DNA from 4 places in the Microbacterium sp. AC145 genome. Region 4 is predicted to be linked to each of the others. Evidence: predicted binding sites of a transcription regulator. Region 4 holds the regulator's gene; each other region holds the start of a gene.
What was found. Region 4 encodes LexA, which represses DNA repair genes until DNA is damaged. Its sites were predicted from a motif close to TCGAACANNTGTTCGA; they were not measured.
Positions count from the first base shown of each region.

Region 1 (3,500 bases), 760 kb from region 4:
ACAGCCGTTCGGAGTCATGGACGTTCATCTGGCAGCCGAAGGTGCGTACCTCATACGAGCGCTGGCGCCCGTCGAGATCGACTGCTGCTGACGACGATGTGATGATCGTCGGTTCACTGCGCGGAATACTCATGATGGTCCATTCTACGAGCGACCGCCGATGCGACGGCCCTGGCCCGATGTCCGCGTCGAAACCGTCAGTCCGACTCGATGAACCGCACGCCTGCTGTCGGTCGGCCACGCGTGTTCTCGCCGAGAGCCGTCTTCGCTGCAGACATCGCAATGCCCCCGTTGTACCCGCGCCGAGCGAGCTGACCGACGAGACGACGAAGCGCCGTGTCGTGATCGAGGCGAGCCAGCGATGATGCCTTGGTTCGTGCGAAATCCAGAGCGCGCGCAGCGTCATCATCGGGAAGCTCCGAGAGCGCGGAGTCGATCACATCTCGGGTGATGCCGCGCTGTGCGAGCGCTCGGGACAATGCCACTCGTCCTTGACCTTTGCGTTCGACTCCTGCGCTGATCAGCTGTTCTGCGAGGACGTGGTCATCGAGGTATCCGCGCCGACAGAACTCATCGAGAACATCGTCGATCTGCGCGGTCTCGAGTCGTGCGCCATCTCTCTCGAATCCTCGGAGCACAAGACGTGCCTCTGAGATCGAGAGCGAGCGAGTGCGCAGCTTGCGAACGAGCAGCTCTTCCGCTGATTCTCGGAGCTGGTCCGGACTCGGTGCATCGTCGTCGACCGCAGGCTCGTCCTCGATCTGCAGCGCGCGCAGACGTGGTGCGGACTTCGTCCCGCCTCGGGCCGGGTGCCTGTCGCTCGGAGATCCGTCGGATGCAGCGTTCGACGAATCCGCCCGCGGAGCGACTCCTCGCGTGCTGGAGGCGCCACCACTCCACGTGGAACGCCACGCCGCAGCGTCGGCGACGAGCTCGGACTGCCCGCGCTCGTCACCGGCTCCGGGTCGCGGCCGCACCCCCGGCACCTCGGCGGTGCCCGGTGATGGCGCGCCGAAGAGCGGGATGACGGGAGCGAGCCGCTCGGACTCGCCCCCGCCTTCACGATCGACCATGGTCAGGCCGGGCGACGCTCAGCGAGCTCGTCGGCAGGAGCCTCAGTGGCGCCGCCGATTCCGAGCTTCTGCTTGATCTGTGTCTCGATCGCCAAAGCGACGTCCGGGTTCTTGAGGAGGAACGATCGCGCGTTCTCCTTTCCCTGTCCGAGCTGATCGCCGTCGTAGGTGTACCAGGACCCCGACTTCTTGACGATGCCGTGCTCCACGCCGAAGTCGATCAGGCTTCCCTCGCGGGAGATGCCGACGCCGTACAGGATGTCGAACTCTGCCTGCTTGAACGGCGGCGCCATCTTGTTCTTGACGACCTTGACGCGAGTACGGTTTCCGACCGCGTCCGTGCCGTCCTTCAGCGTCTCGATGCGACGGATGTCCATTCGGACAGACGCGTAGAACTTCAGCGCCTTGCCACCGGCGGTGGTCTCGGGCGATCCGAAGAACACACCGATCTTCTCGCGCAGTTGGTTGATGAAGATCATCGTGGTGTTGGTCTGGTTGAGCCCACCGGTCAGCTTTCGCAGTGCCTGCGACATGAGTCGTGCCTGCAGACCCACGTGCGAATCACCCATCTCGCCCTCGATCTCAGCACGCGGCACGAGAGCCGCGACGGAGTCGATCACGATGAGGTCGATGGCGCCGGAGCGCACGAGCATGTCCGCGATCTCGAGAGCCTGCTCACCCGTATCGGGCTGCGAGACCAGAAGCGCGTCGATGTCGACTCCGAGCTTGGCCGCGTAGTCGGGGTCGAGCGCGTGCTCGGCGTCGATGAACGCGGCGATACCGCCGGCACGCTGAGCGTTCGCGATGGCGTGCAGGGTGAGCGTCGTCTTTCCGGACGACTCAGGGCCGTAGATCTCGACGATGCGGCCACGCGGAAGACCACCGACGCCGAGGGCGACGTCGAGGGCGATGGAGCCGGTCGGGATGACGGCGACGGGTGCGCGCTCGTCGCTGCCCAGTCGCATGACCGAGCCCTTTCCGAACTGACGATCGATCTGAGCGAGTGCGGTCTCGAGGGACTTCTCGCGGTCAGCGGGTGATGGCATGACGTGCTCCTAATGCTCGCGTGGTGCCGCCTGTAGGCTGTCGCGGTCCTCCCGGTTGGGCGGAACTCTCCGACAAGGCGTATGGCTGTTCGGCTTGTCTTCACCGTACGAGGAGCCACCGACATTACGTCGCCGGCAACCACAGATTCGGGATGACGAGACCTCTGAACCACTTGTGCAGAAGACTACGCCCGTTTCGAACACATATTCGACGACACGCCGCATCAGCGTGTCGTCATACCGAACACATCGAACGCGTCAGGCAGTCACTTCTTGCGAGGCTCGAGGCGCCCGGCGCCATGACGGCGCTCGATCGGCACATCCGTCTCAGCACACAGTGCGAGCCAGATGTCGCGCGGCGGGTAGCCGGCATCCAGAGCCTCGTCGGCCGTCCGGCCGGAGAGCTGCGTCAGGATGAGATCGCTGACCAGAGATGAGCCGCGCCCTCCGAACTCCGCATCGACGGCGCGGAGGAATTCACTGCGACGCATGAAGAGCGGGAACCTCGCCGATCAGTGGAGCGTGAGCTCGGGCTCGATCGAGGCGACCAGATCGTCGGGCACGACGTCTGGGAACACCTGGATGCCCTCGAGGACGGAGATGCGATCTCCGACTTCGCGCATGATGATCGAGATGGGCACGTCGAGTGCATCCGCCACAGAGGCGAGGATCTCACTCGATGCCTCTTTCTGGCCCCGCTCCACCTCGCTGAGGTAGCCGAGCGCCACAGAGGCCTTGCTTGCGACCTGCCGGAGCGTACGCCCCTTCTGCAGGCGGAAGTCCCTCAGCACATCGCCGATTTCCTGTCGTACAAGAATCATCGGAACCTCCTCCCAGATCGTCTTCTCGAGGTCTCCCCCAAGGAGATCGCCAGTCTAGTCCTACCGACCTTCACAAAATCTACCTTCGCACGCTGTGCTTTCGGTGTGAGCACATCGATGACAACGGAACTCATGGCCCGACTATTCCCTGACGACTCGAATGAGCAGAGCGAGCGCTGCGTCGGCGGCCTGTGCGCGGATCGCTGCACGATCGCCGGGGAACGTGTGGGGCTCGGTCACGGATGCGGTCGGCGTCACGACGGCGATGTGCACCGTGCCGACCGGCTGACCGTCGGGCGACTCCGGTCCGGCGATCCCGGTCGTCGCTACCCCGACGTCTGCGGGACGCCCGTCGACGCTCACCGCGCGCCGAACACCGTCGGCCATCTGTCGGGCGACCTCAGGGTGCACCGGACCATACGCGGACAGGAGGTCGGCATCGACCCCGAGCAGACTGCCCTTCACGGGGGTCGCGTAGGCCACCACCGCACCCAGCAACACCGCAGACGCCCCGGGGACGGAGACTATCTCGGCCGCGACGGCACCGCCCGTCAGGGATT
Region 1 is NZ_OZ409859.1:1,601,690-1,605,189, forward strand. It holds gene miaB (tRNA (N6-isopentenyl adenosine(37)-C2)-methylthiotransferase MiaB) at 1-133, opposite strand, end outside; gene ACZZZN_RS07930 (regulatory protein RecX) at 198-1,073, opposite strand; gene recA (recombinase RecA) at 1,076-2,119, opposite strand; gene ACZZZN_RS07940 (DUF3046 domain-containing protein) at 2,386-2,610, opposite strand; gene ACZZZN_RS07945 (helix-turn-helix domain-containing protein) at 2,632-2,940, opposite strand; gene ACZZZN_RS07950 (CinA family protein) at 3,082-3,500, opposite strand, start outside.
Region 1: recA (recombinase RecA) is a predicted target of LexA. The motif match lies at 2,316-2,331, and genes of this name have one in related genera.

Region 2 (3,500 bases), 670 kb from region 4:
GCACACTCGTGATGAGGCTCGAGGGCCTGTGGGCTGCGGTCACCGTGATCTGGCGAGGCGGACCGGTGCTCTTCGGGGCCTTCGCGCTCGCCTATGCGAGCTGGGCCTTCGCCGAGCAGGTCGCGACCCGTGGTGCGTTGCAGCTCATAGGCGGGCACGACACCTGGTTCTGGGCGGGGGTGTTCCCGCTCGTGAGCGTCGGCATCGCGGCGATCGCCGAGCCGTTGCGGGTGGCGATCGTGGCGACCGCATACGACGGTGTGATCGGGCGGCCGAAAGCCCGGCTCGACACACGTCCGTCAGGGATCGACGACCCGTCAGGGGTCGAGAGCCTGTCAGGGGTCGAGAGCCTGTCAGGGGACGACGGTGAACCGAGCGAGATCGGAGTCGTCGCCCTCGATGTCGAGCACGAAGGGCCCCTCAGCGTCGTCCGGCAGCACGAAGATGAGCAGGATGCGATGCGACGCGGGTTCCGCGGCGCATGAGCTCGCGTCGAGGCCCGTGGGCAGATCGAGTCCCCTCCGCGAGCTCACCCAGGTGCGCGACGACGACTTCTCGATGAGGGTGGCGAAGCCGCACGACGCGGCATCCGGTCCGCCGCTGGCGGTCAGGCGGACGCTCAGCGTGCGCGACCCTTCTGGCGCATCGAACTCCCCCCACTCCACGAAGCCGAGCGAGAGCTCCTGACCCGAGATGGCGACGCGTGGATCGGTGGCGGAATCAGCCTCGATCACGCGGTCCGTCTGACGGATGCTCGGAATCACGTCGAGCCACACGTAGGTGCCGACCACGGCGACCGCCGCGATGGCCAGGGCGATCAGCGCGGTTCGCTGGGTGCGCCACCAGCGTCTCGGGTCGTTCCGGCTCATTCGTCGCTCCAACCCGGTGCGACGAGATCGGCGCTCGAGACCCGGGGGAGATCATCGAGATCGATCGAGATCACCACCAGGTCGTCGAGCTCAGGGGTGGAGTACCCCGAGGAGAGCCGCAGCTCGGCGGTGCCGCTGTCGAGCTCTGTCGGCAGCTCGAAGGACAGCGTGCCCGTGATCTCGGTGCCGACGCGCAGCGCGGTGCCGCGCAGCGACGTCGACGGACGTTCGCTCGCCTGGAACACACGGTCGTCGACGGCGAGGGTCGCGAGCTGGATCGCCGCGTCGACCTCCGTCGTCGCCGCCGAGGCGTCGAGCGTGATGACGAGCCAGTTGCCCTCAGCGCTCCATGCGGATTCGACCACCTCATCGGCGAAGGTCGCGTCCGTCACGGTCGCGACGATCGTCCGCGACGCGACGGTCTCGCCGGCATGCCCGTGCACGGTGATCGGCCCGACCACGTCTTCGTCGCTCGGCGTCACGGCCGTCATCAGCCCGGCACTCAGCACGAGCGCGGCACCGACGAGCCACGGCAGCGCGCGTCTCACGACGTCCCGCTCACGGGGATGACGATGCGCGCGGCGATGTCGGCCGCGCGCCAGGTCACGACACGGGACGAGAGGAGCACGGCGCCCGTGCTGATCGCGGCCTCATGCACATCGAGAGCGACCGCGTCGCCGGTCACCGCGTCTTCTGGCACCGGCCAGGCGATCATGACCTCGTCCGGCACCCCGGGCTGCAGGTAGACCTGACCGGCCGATCCGTCGGCACGCCAGACATCGGCGTTGTCGGTGGGCTCGACGCCGACTAGGCCGAGCAGCGGCTCGTCGTGATTCACGAGATTCGTGTCGATGCGATCGGCCGTCGTGCCGACGCCGATCGGGTGGTCCGTCAGGTTCTCCATCGCGAGGGTCATGACCAGCAGCACCTCGCCGTCTTCCGCGTCGAGGTACTCGGATTCGACCTCGCGCGTGAACTCGGCATCGAGCACGGTGACGCTCAGCTGGCCCGTGCGCACCTCGTCGCCCGCGTCGACGCTGCGCGGTTCTGTCAACGCCTGCGCGAGTCCGCCGGTCGCGATCACCACGATGAGCAGTGCGGCGACCGCCGCGGCTGCCACCCAGATCCAGCGCGGCAGATCGGAGACGGACCGCGCCCAGCGCGAGGCGATCGCGCGCACGCCGCCGGTCCGGTCCCCCCTGATGGTCACGAGGTCAGCCTAGCGAGACGCGTGCGGTCGGTCGCCGTCATCGGCGTCGATCGGCTTCTTGGTCGAGCATCTGGGGATGCCGGTATCTTCGCGGGGTGACCCTGCCATTGTTCGTATCTTTGTTCTAATCTGGGGGTATGGCTCACCGCACCGATCTCGACCTCGATCTCGAGGAGCGGTGTCGCCTGCTCGATGACTGGACCGAGGTCCGGCGGCGGATCGCGGCGCTCGAGGCCGAGGCGAGCGAGCTGCTCATCCAGCGGATCGCTGTCCGCGAGAGCGATGTGACCGAGCACGCCTTCCACCGTGACGCGATCGACCGGTCGATGATCGCCGAATACGCCGCGGCGGGTCGCGTGAGCACGGGGTCGGTCGAGTACGCGTTCACCGACGCGCGCACCCTGTTCCGCACTCTGCCCGGGGTGAGGGCGGCGTTCGCCGCCGGGACGATCAGTGTCGGGCACGTGCGGGAGATCGTGCGGGCGAGCATGATCGTCAGCGAGGCGATCGACGCCGGAGACGTGGCGCCTGAGACGATGGCCCTCTACGAGGCGGCGGTGCTCGTGTTCGCCGAGCGGGAGACCGCTGCGCGCACGAGGGCTCATGCGCGGCAGGTGGCGGCGACGCTCGCGGGTGTGACTCTGGTGGCTCGTCAGCGCAAGGCCGTCGAGGAACGCTGCGTGCAGGTGCGTTCGGTCGGGGACGGGCTGTCTCTGCTCACCGCGGTGCTGCCGGAATGGGTCGCCGAGGGGATCCTCGACCGGCTCACCCAGATGGCACGCGAGATCGTCCGCACCCGCGACGAACGAGAAACCCACCTGTCGCCGCTGGACGACGACGGTGAGCACGTCCGTGATCTGCACGACTTCTCCCCGGACGATGCGCACTACGCGGCGTACTTCGATGCGCACGTCATCGTGGGCGAGTCGGGCACGTTCACGACCGACCCGCTCGCGGGCCTGCGCGATCCGATGACCGACCCGACCAGCCCCGACATCGAACACCTTGCCGGAGACACCCGCACGATCGATCAGATCCGCGCCGACGTCCTCGCAGACCTCCTCCTCGCTGCCACACCCAGCCCCGAGAACGGCACCGGGCTCGAGAACATCACGGCCCGCATCCAGGTCACCGTCGCCGCCACCACTCTGACCGGTGCCGACGACCACCCCGCCGAACTCGACGGACACGGCCCCCTCGCCCCCGAGATCGCTCGATGCCTCGCCGGACACACCACCGGCTGGACCCGCCTCTTCCTCGACCCCACCGGTCTCATCATCGAGACCGACACCTACACGCCCACCGCGGCCATGCGACGCTTCCTCCGCGCCCGCGACCAGCACTGCCGATTCCCCGGATGCCGCATGCCCACCCACCGCTGCGACATCGACCACACCCACGACCACGCCCGCGGCGGCAGA
Region 2 is NZ_OZ409859.1:179,079-182,578, forward strand. It holds gene ACZZZN_RS00855 (hypothetical protein) at 1-485, shown strand, start outside; gene ACZZZN_RS00860 (hypothetical protein) at 866-1,417, opposite strand; gene ACZZZN_RS00865 (hypothetical protein) at 1,414-2,079, opposite strand; gene ACZZZN_RS00870 (HNH endonuclease signature motif containing protein) at 2,217-3,500, shown strand, end outside.
Region 2: ACZZZN_RS00870 (HNH endonuclease signature motif containing protein) is a predicted target of LexA. The motif match lies at 2,191-2,206, and genes of this name have one in related genera.

Region 3 (3,500 bases), 2.8 Mb from region 4:
AGTACCTGCCCGACATCTTCACGTTCGGCAAGGTCGTCGGCGGGGGGATGCCGCTTGCAGCTCTCGGCGGGCGTGCTGAGGTCATGGATCTGCTCGCCCCGCTCGGTCCGGTCTATCAGGCGGGAACCCTGTCGGGCAATCCGCTCTCGGTGGCGGCCGGCCTCGCGACCTTGCGGCTCGCCACTCCGGAGGTCTACGCGACCGTCGATGCGGCGGCTGCTCGGGTGGCGGCCGCAGTGACGGCGGCGCTGACGGAGGCGGGCGTGACGCACTCCGTGGCGAACGCGGGCAGCCTCTTCAACCCGTCGTTCCGGGCATCTGCACCTCGCGATTACGCTCAGGCGCAGGCTCAGGACGCGTTCCGGTACGCACCGTTCTTCCATGCCATGCGCGAGCAGGGTGTGGCGCTTCCGCCCAGTGTCTACGAGGCGTGGTTCCTCACGGCGGCCCACGGCGAGGAAGACCTGCAGCGCATCGAGGCCGCCCTGCCGATCGCAGCGGCTGCGGCAGCTGCGGCTCGCGCCTGAAGGGGCGCGGCTGAGGTCTCGTGCCTGAGGTCTCGTGTCAGGTCTCGCGTGGGAGATCTCGCACATCAGACGAACATCACGCGCGGACGTGGAGTGTCTCGATACCTGCGCCCGAGCGGGCTGAACCAGTCGATGGTTCCGTCGGGAAGCTGATGTGCCGTCCATCGATGCGCATCCGCCATGTCGGGGTGTTTCAGCGCGTGATGCCGGACGCAGAGGTGGGCGAGATTGTGAATCTCGGTCTTCCCTCCCTTGGCGTGGTCGAAGGTGTGATCGATCTGGCACCTATGCGCCGGCATTCTGCATCCGGGGAATCGGCAGTGCTGGTCACGGGCGCGAAGGAACCTCCGCATCGATTCGGTGGGTGAGTAGTTGTCGGTCTCGACGACCATTCCGTGAGGGTCGAGGAACAGGCGTGCCCACCCGCCGTTGCGCCCGGCGAGATCGCGGGCGATGTCGGGGTGGAGCGGGCCGTGGCCGTCAAGCTGGGCTGATCGGTCGTCGCAGCCGGCGAGCGTCGTGGCGGCGACCGTGACCTGGATGCGCGCGACGATGTTGTCGAGCCCTGACCCGTTCGCGGCGCTCGGATCGGAGGCGAGGAGCAGATCGATGAGCAGATCGGCACGCACCTGGTCGATCGTGCGGTCATCCGCGGGGATGTGCTCGTTGACGGGGTCTGTGGTGAACGTGCCGTCGCCGAAGATCGCGTGATCGTCGCGCCCCGCGATGACGGCGCGTGCAAGCTGGGTCAGGCGATCCATGATCGCCGTCGCGAGGTACTCGGGCAGTACGACCGTCAGGACCGCGAGGCCGTCGCCCGCCGCTCGCATCGTGACCGTGCGCTCAGATTTCGCCTGCGCATGACGTTCGTTCGTCGTCGCCCCGGCGAGCACGGCGGCGAGCTCGCGCAGATGCGTGCGGGTGCGAGCGGGCGTCTCGGTCTCGGCGACGATCACGGCGACCGTGTCGTAGAGCGGCAGCACGTCGGCATCCGCCTTTCCGTTGTTGACGGCTTCGCGCACCACGCCCGCGGCCCGCACGATCTCGCGGACGTGCGCGGCGGTGATCGCCCCGCGTCGGAAAGCCTCTCGCACTCCAGGATGGCTCGTCTCGAGGAACCGGGCGTCGGAGAAGGCATACTCGACGCTGCCCTGGGTCATGCGACCCGCCGCCGAATACTCGGAGACCATCGATCGTCGGATCGCGTCGCGGTGGTATGGGTTCTCGTCTTCTTCGGCGGCGCAGAGTCGCAGGCGCTCGGCGAGGAGCGCGGAGGCCTCAGCCTCGAGGGCAGCGATCTGTCGCCGCTTCTCCACCCAGGAATCGAGCAGCATGGAGCGCTGCTCGACGTCGTGTGTGGTGGTCTGCGTCATGCTCCGAGTCTAGTAGATTTGTTCGAATAAACGAGTGGAACATCGGAATGAAGGAAAGCGCGATGGAGAGATCAGACAACGGATCGTTGCCGTCCTGTGAGCAAGAAGCAGACAACTCGCAGGGCGCCGCTGGCAGACTTGAGGCATGGTGACGTTGCTGCTGGACCAGACGCAACTCGAGATCGTGCTCTCGCCGATCGAGCGTGCGGCGAGCTTCCACCGGGACAATCTGCGCATCGCGCGGAGCACGATCACCAAGGTGCAGCTCATCGACGACGCGTGGACCTGGCTACGCGGGGTTCCGAACCCCGGCACGCACATCCCCGGCATCCTGGCGTCGGGCACGTGGAAGGCCGCGGGCAGCGTCGACTTCGTACTGATCCGTCGACGTCGTCCGAGCGTCGTGATCGATCTCGAAGGCGACGAGCAGTATCGCCGACTGATCCTCACCACGAGCCACGGTCTGGCGCTCACGCAGGCACTGCGTCTCGAGGTCTCGCACGAGCCCGCCGATGTCGAGGAGATCGTCGCCACCGCCCCGACGTCGACCTCGAAGGGGCGGCGGCGCCCGGTCATCCGGCCGCGACCGGCCTGATCCGCGCAGAGGACTCTCTTACGCGCAACGCCCTCCGAAGCCTGTCGGCGCGGAGGGCGTTCGCATGGGAGCGGTGGTGCTGGTCAGCTCTCGCGCTGCTCGCCGTCATGGTGGTCGTGGTGCTCGCCCTCGGCGTGGTGCTCGTTGTGCTCGGCCTGCTCGTGGGCCTCGCTCTCGGCGTGCTCGTGGGCCTCGCCCTCGGCGTGCTCGTGCTGCTCACCGGTCTCGTCGCCACCCTCGGCGGACGCTTCTTCTCCGCCTTCGGAATCGCCTTCGCCTTCGCCGAAGGGATACTGTCGGGGCTCGTCGTCGTAGTACGCACGCGCAGCTGCGGCCAGCATCGAGCTGACGGCTGCGGAGCGCGGGTCGTCGTCGTCATCGTCCGCCGGGGTGGGGGACGCGTCGTCGTGGTCGGAAGACTGCGCCGCGACCTCGGTGCCGCCGTCGTCCTGCCCGGCGGTGTGCGGCGCGTCATCATCCGGGTGCAGATCGGAGAAGGTCTCGATGCCCGCATGATCGGCGACCTGTGCATCCTCGGGCTCGGAACCCTGCACAGTGTCGGTGTGCTCGGTTCCGGTGCCGAACAGGATGTCGTCGAAGGACGGCTGGGAAGGGGGCGAAGCGACAGCGAGACCAGCGTCCGATGCCTCGGCATCCGCCGCATCGGCGTCATTCGCATCCTCGGCCGGAACTTCCTCGGCGGGAGCCTCGTCGGCCGGAACTTCGTCCGCCACAGCCTCGTCAGCGACAGCCTCGTCAGCCACAGCCTCTTCAGTCACAGCCTCGGTAGCGACGGCGGCATCGTTCACCACCGGCGGAACGACGTCTGCCGAACCGGGGATCGCGCGCGGTGCATGCTTGCCGCCGCGGACGAGCTCGATGAAGATGTCCTCGAGGGTGGGACCGCGCTGCACCAGCGTGGTCAGGGCGACCCCCGCATCGGCGGCGATCGCGCCGACGGTCCCGGCGTCGCCACCGCGAACGGTGAGGCCGGAGCGCAGCACC
Region 3 is NZ_OZ409859.1:3,610,129-3,613,628, forward strand. It holds gene hemL (glutamate-1-semialdehyde 2,1-aminomutase) at 1-527, shown strand, start outside; gene ACZZZN_RS17450 (HNH endonuclease signature motif containing protein) at 593-1,900, opposite strand; gene ACZZZN_RS17455 (hypothetical protein) at 2,046-2,495, shown strand; gene ACZZZN_RS17460 (ATP-binding cassette domain-containing protein) at 2,579-3,500, opposite strand, start outside.
Region 3: ACZZZN_RS17450 (HNH endonuclease signature motif containing protein) is a predicted target of LexA. The motif match lies at 1,911-1,926, and genes of this name have one in related genera.

Region 4 (3,500 bases):
CGTGCCCGTGGGGTTGTTCGGCGAGCAGAGCAGGATCACGTCGGGATCTGCGTCAGTGACCTGCGCGGCGGCCTCATCCGGTGTGATCGTGTAATCGGGCTGGCGGGTACCGGCGATCCAGCGTGCCCCCGTTCCCTGCGCGATCAGTGGGTACATCGAGTAGGTCGGGGCGAAGCCGAAAGCGGTGCGGCCAGGACCGCCGAACGCCTGCATGATGTGCTGCAGCACCTCGTTCGATCCGTTGCCCGCCCAGATCTGCTCGGGTGCGAGGCCGTGGCCGAGGTAGCGCGCGAATGACTCACGCAGCGTCGTGAACTCCCGGTCGGGATAGCGGTTCACATCGCGCAGCGCGACGGCGATGTCGTCGAGGATGTCGCTTGCCACGGCATCCGGCACGGGATGCGTGTTCTCATTGACATTCAGCGCGATGGGAAGCGGAGCCTGTGGTGCGCCATACGGAGTGAGTCCACGGAGGTCGTCACGAAGGGGCAGGTCGGCGAGTGATGCAGTCACCCTTCCCATGGTAGGCCGCATGGTGACGACGGTCGCTCAGCGTGACGCCCGAGATATGCCGGGACCGCTGATCACTCGGAGAACTGTGCCGGGATGGCCAGCTCGTCGCCGATCTGCAGCGCCGCACCCTGCAGAACGTTGAGCCTGGTGATCTCACCGATGACCTCGCGCGGGTCAGCCTTCGGTGCGACGCTCTCGGCGATCGACCACAGTGTGTCCCCCGGCATCACGGTGACCGTCTCGAAGGAAGCGGTCGCGGCTGCGTCGTTGGAAGCCATTGCGCTGCCACCGCTGAGCGCCCCGAAGGCGATCCCCGCCGCGAGCGGCACCGCAGCCAGAGCCAGCACGACCCGGCGACCGCGCGCCGTCAGCCGAAGGCGGGTCGCCGGCATTGCCGGGGCGATCGCTGCAGTACTGAAGGTGATGGTGCTCATGTCGTGCTCCTCTGCTACTTCCGCACTGGGCGGTGAAGTTGGCGTAGCGTTCGCATTCGCGACTCGGCCGGGAGCCGGGAATGCGAAGCTACGTTCCGAAGGTATCTTCGAATTCGAACATCTGTCAAGAGTTCTTCGAAACCCGCACCGCGAATCAACAGACACGCTCGAACAGATATTCCCCATCCGCGCTTTTCTCGGATACGGTTTCGATAGCAACACCCCATCACGGGCCACCGACATTCGAACCGAGACGCCGGGTCCACACCTGAGGAGCATCATGAGCGACAACGCCGCCACCGAGTCCGAGGCTCCGCGCACCCGTCGCCGGAAGAGCCTGAGTCCCAAGCAGATGGCGATCCTCGAGGTCATCCAGACCTCGATCAGCCGCTACGGCTATCCGCCGAGCATGCGGGAGATCGGCGATGCCGTCGGGCTCAAGTCCCTGTCGAGCGTGACCCATCAGCTCGGTCAGCTCGAACTCAGCGGCTACCTGCGACGCGATCCGGGCAAGACGCGTGCGATGGAGGTGCTCATCGACCTTCCCGGAACGAGTGGCGAGAACCCCGCCGATGTCGCGACCCCCGTCGGCGATGCCGCGCTGGTCCCGCTCGTGGGGCGGATCGCCGCCGGCGTGCCGATCACCGCCGATCAGCAGGTCGAGGAGATCTTCCCGCTCCCCCGCCAGCTCGTCGGCAAGGGCGACCTCTTCATGCTCAAGGTGTCCGGCGAGTCGATGATCGACGCAGCGATCTGCGACGGCGACTGGGTGGTCGTGCGCTCGCAGGGCAGCGCGGAGAACGGCGAGATCGTCGCCGCGATGCTCGATGGCGAGGCGACGGTGAAGGTCCTTCGCCGGCGCGACGGTCACACCTGGTTGCTGCCCCGCAACTCGGCGTTCGAGCCGATCCTCGGCGACGAGGCGGTCATCCTCGGCAAGATCGTCGCCGTGCTGCGCGCAGTCTGATCTCGGTTCCGCGCACAGGGACGCCCTGCCAGGACCGGCGCCGTCACGCAGCGTCCCTTTCGTCATAGGGTCGAAGCATGTCGTCGCCTTTCGGTTCCTGGTCCTCACCGTTCTCCCCGGCATCCGTCGCCGCCTCGTCCCCGCGTATCGACGGTGCGGCATTCGTCGGTGAAGAGATCTGGTGGGGCGAGTCGATTCCGGACGAGCGCGGACGTGTCACGGTGCGCAGTTCGACCGGCGAGATGATGCTCCCCGGTCCGTGGAGCGCGCGGTCTCGGGTGCATGAGTACGGCGGCGGCGCATGGGCAGCGGATGACGAGGGCACCCTGTACTTCGTCGACGGCTCGGATCAGAGGGTCCGGCGGATGCCGCGGGGAGGCCCCCTGCTGCCGCTGACCCCGTCGGGACCGGCCTACGGCGGCCTCCGTCTCGTCGACGGCCGACTGTTCGCGGTTCGCGAGGATCTCGAATCCGAGCCCCACGCGCGGGCGATCGTCGAGATTCCTCTCGACGGATCGGCCGGCGACGACCCCGACCGCCTCCTCACAGTCGTCGAAGGACCGGACTTCTACGCGCATCCTGCACTGTCGCCTGACGGAAGCCGCGTGGCATGGGTCGAGTGGCGAGCTGATCGGATGCCCTGGCAGAGCGCGAGTCTCAGGGTCTCCGACGGTGACGGCACGACGACGCTGCCGACGCGTGCCGCACTGCAACCCGAATGGACCGCTGACGACGAGCTGCACTATGCCGACGACGCCACGGGGCGCTGGACGCTGCACCGACAGGAACTGGACGGGATCACCGCTCGCCGCCCGGCCGAGGCGCTCGTGCTCACCGACCCACCCGCCGACACCGGCTATGGGCTCTGGGTGCTCGGCAACCGCTGGTATCGTCCGCTCGCCGACGGCAGGATCGTCGCGGTCCGCACCGAAGGCCGTGACCGCGTCGTGCTGATCGACGGCGACCGCGACGCACGCACCCTTGCGATCCCGGCAGACGGGCACGTGAGCATCGACGACGTCGTCGGCACGCGGGTGCTGGTATCGGGCAACAGCTCGACGGGTGCGCCCGGCGTGTGGTGCGTCGACGTCGACACGCACTCGACCACCGCAGTGACCGGGGGCGCCCCCTCCGACCCCGCGTGGATGCCACCCGCGTCGACAATCGTCGTGGAGGGCTCGCACGGTCCGGTCCACGCGTTCGTGTACGCGCCTGCGAATCCCGACGAGACCCCCGCCGATCACGAGCTTCCCCCTACATCGTGTTCGTGCACGGGGGCCCCACGGCGCACGTGAGCGGAGCAGCGTCGACCGCCATCGCGTTCTTCACGAGCCGTGGGATCGGCGTGCTCGATGTGAACTACGGCGGCTCGACGGGATACGGACGCGCATACCGCGAACGACTCGACGGCGAATGGGGCGTGGTCGACGTCGACGATGTGATCGCGGCCGCCCGAGGCCTCGCAGATGCCGGCCTCGCCGATCCTTCTCGCATCGCGATCCGCGGCGGTTCCGCAGGCGGCTGGACCGTGCTGTCCGCTCTCGTGCGCGGCGGCACCTTCACCGCGGGCATCAGCCGATACGGTG
Region 4 is NZ_OZ409859.1:845,932-849,431, reverse strand. It holds gene ACZZZN_RS04135 (histidinol-phosphate transaminase) at 1-513, opposite strand, end outside; gene ACZZZN_RS04130 (LysM peptidoglycan-binding domain-containing protein) at 585-947, opposite strand; gene lexA (transcriptional repressor LexA) at 1,228-1,914, shown strand; gene ACZZZN_RS04120 (hypothetical protein) at 1,992-3,209, shown strand; gene ACZZZN_RS04115 (S9 family peptidase) at 3,206-3,500, shown strand, end outside.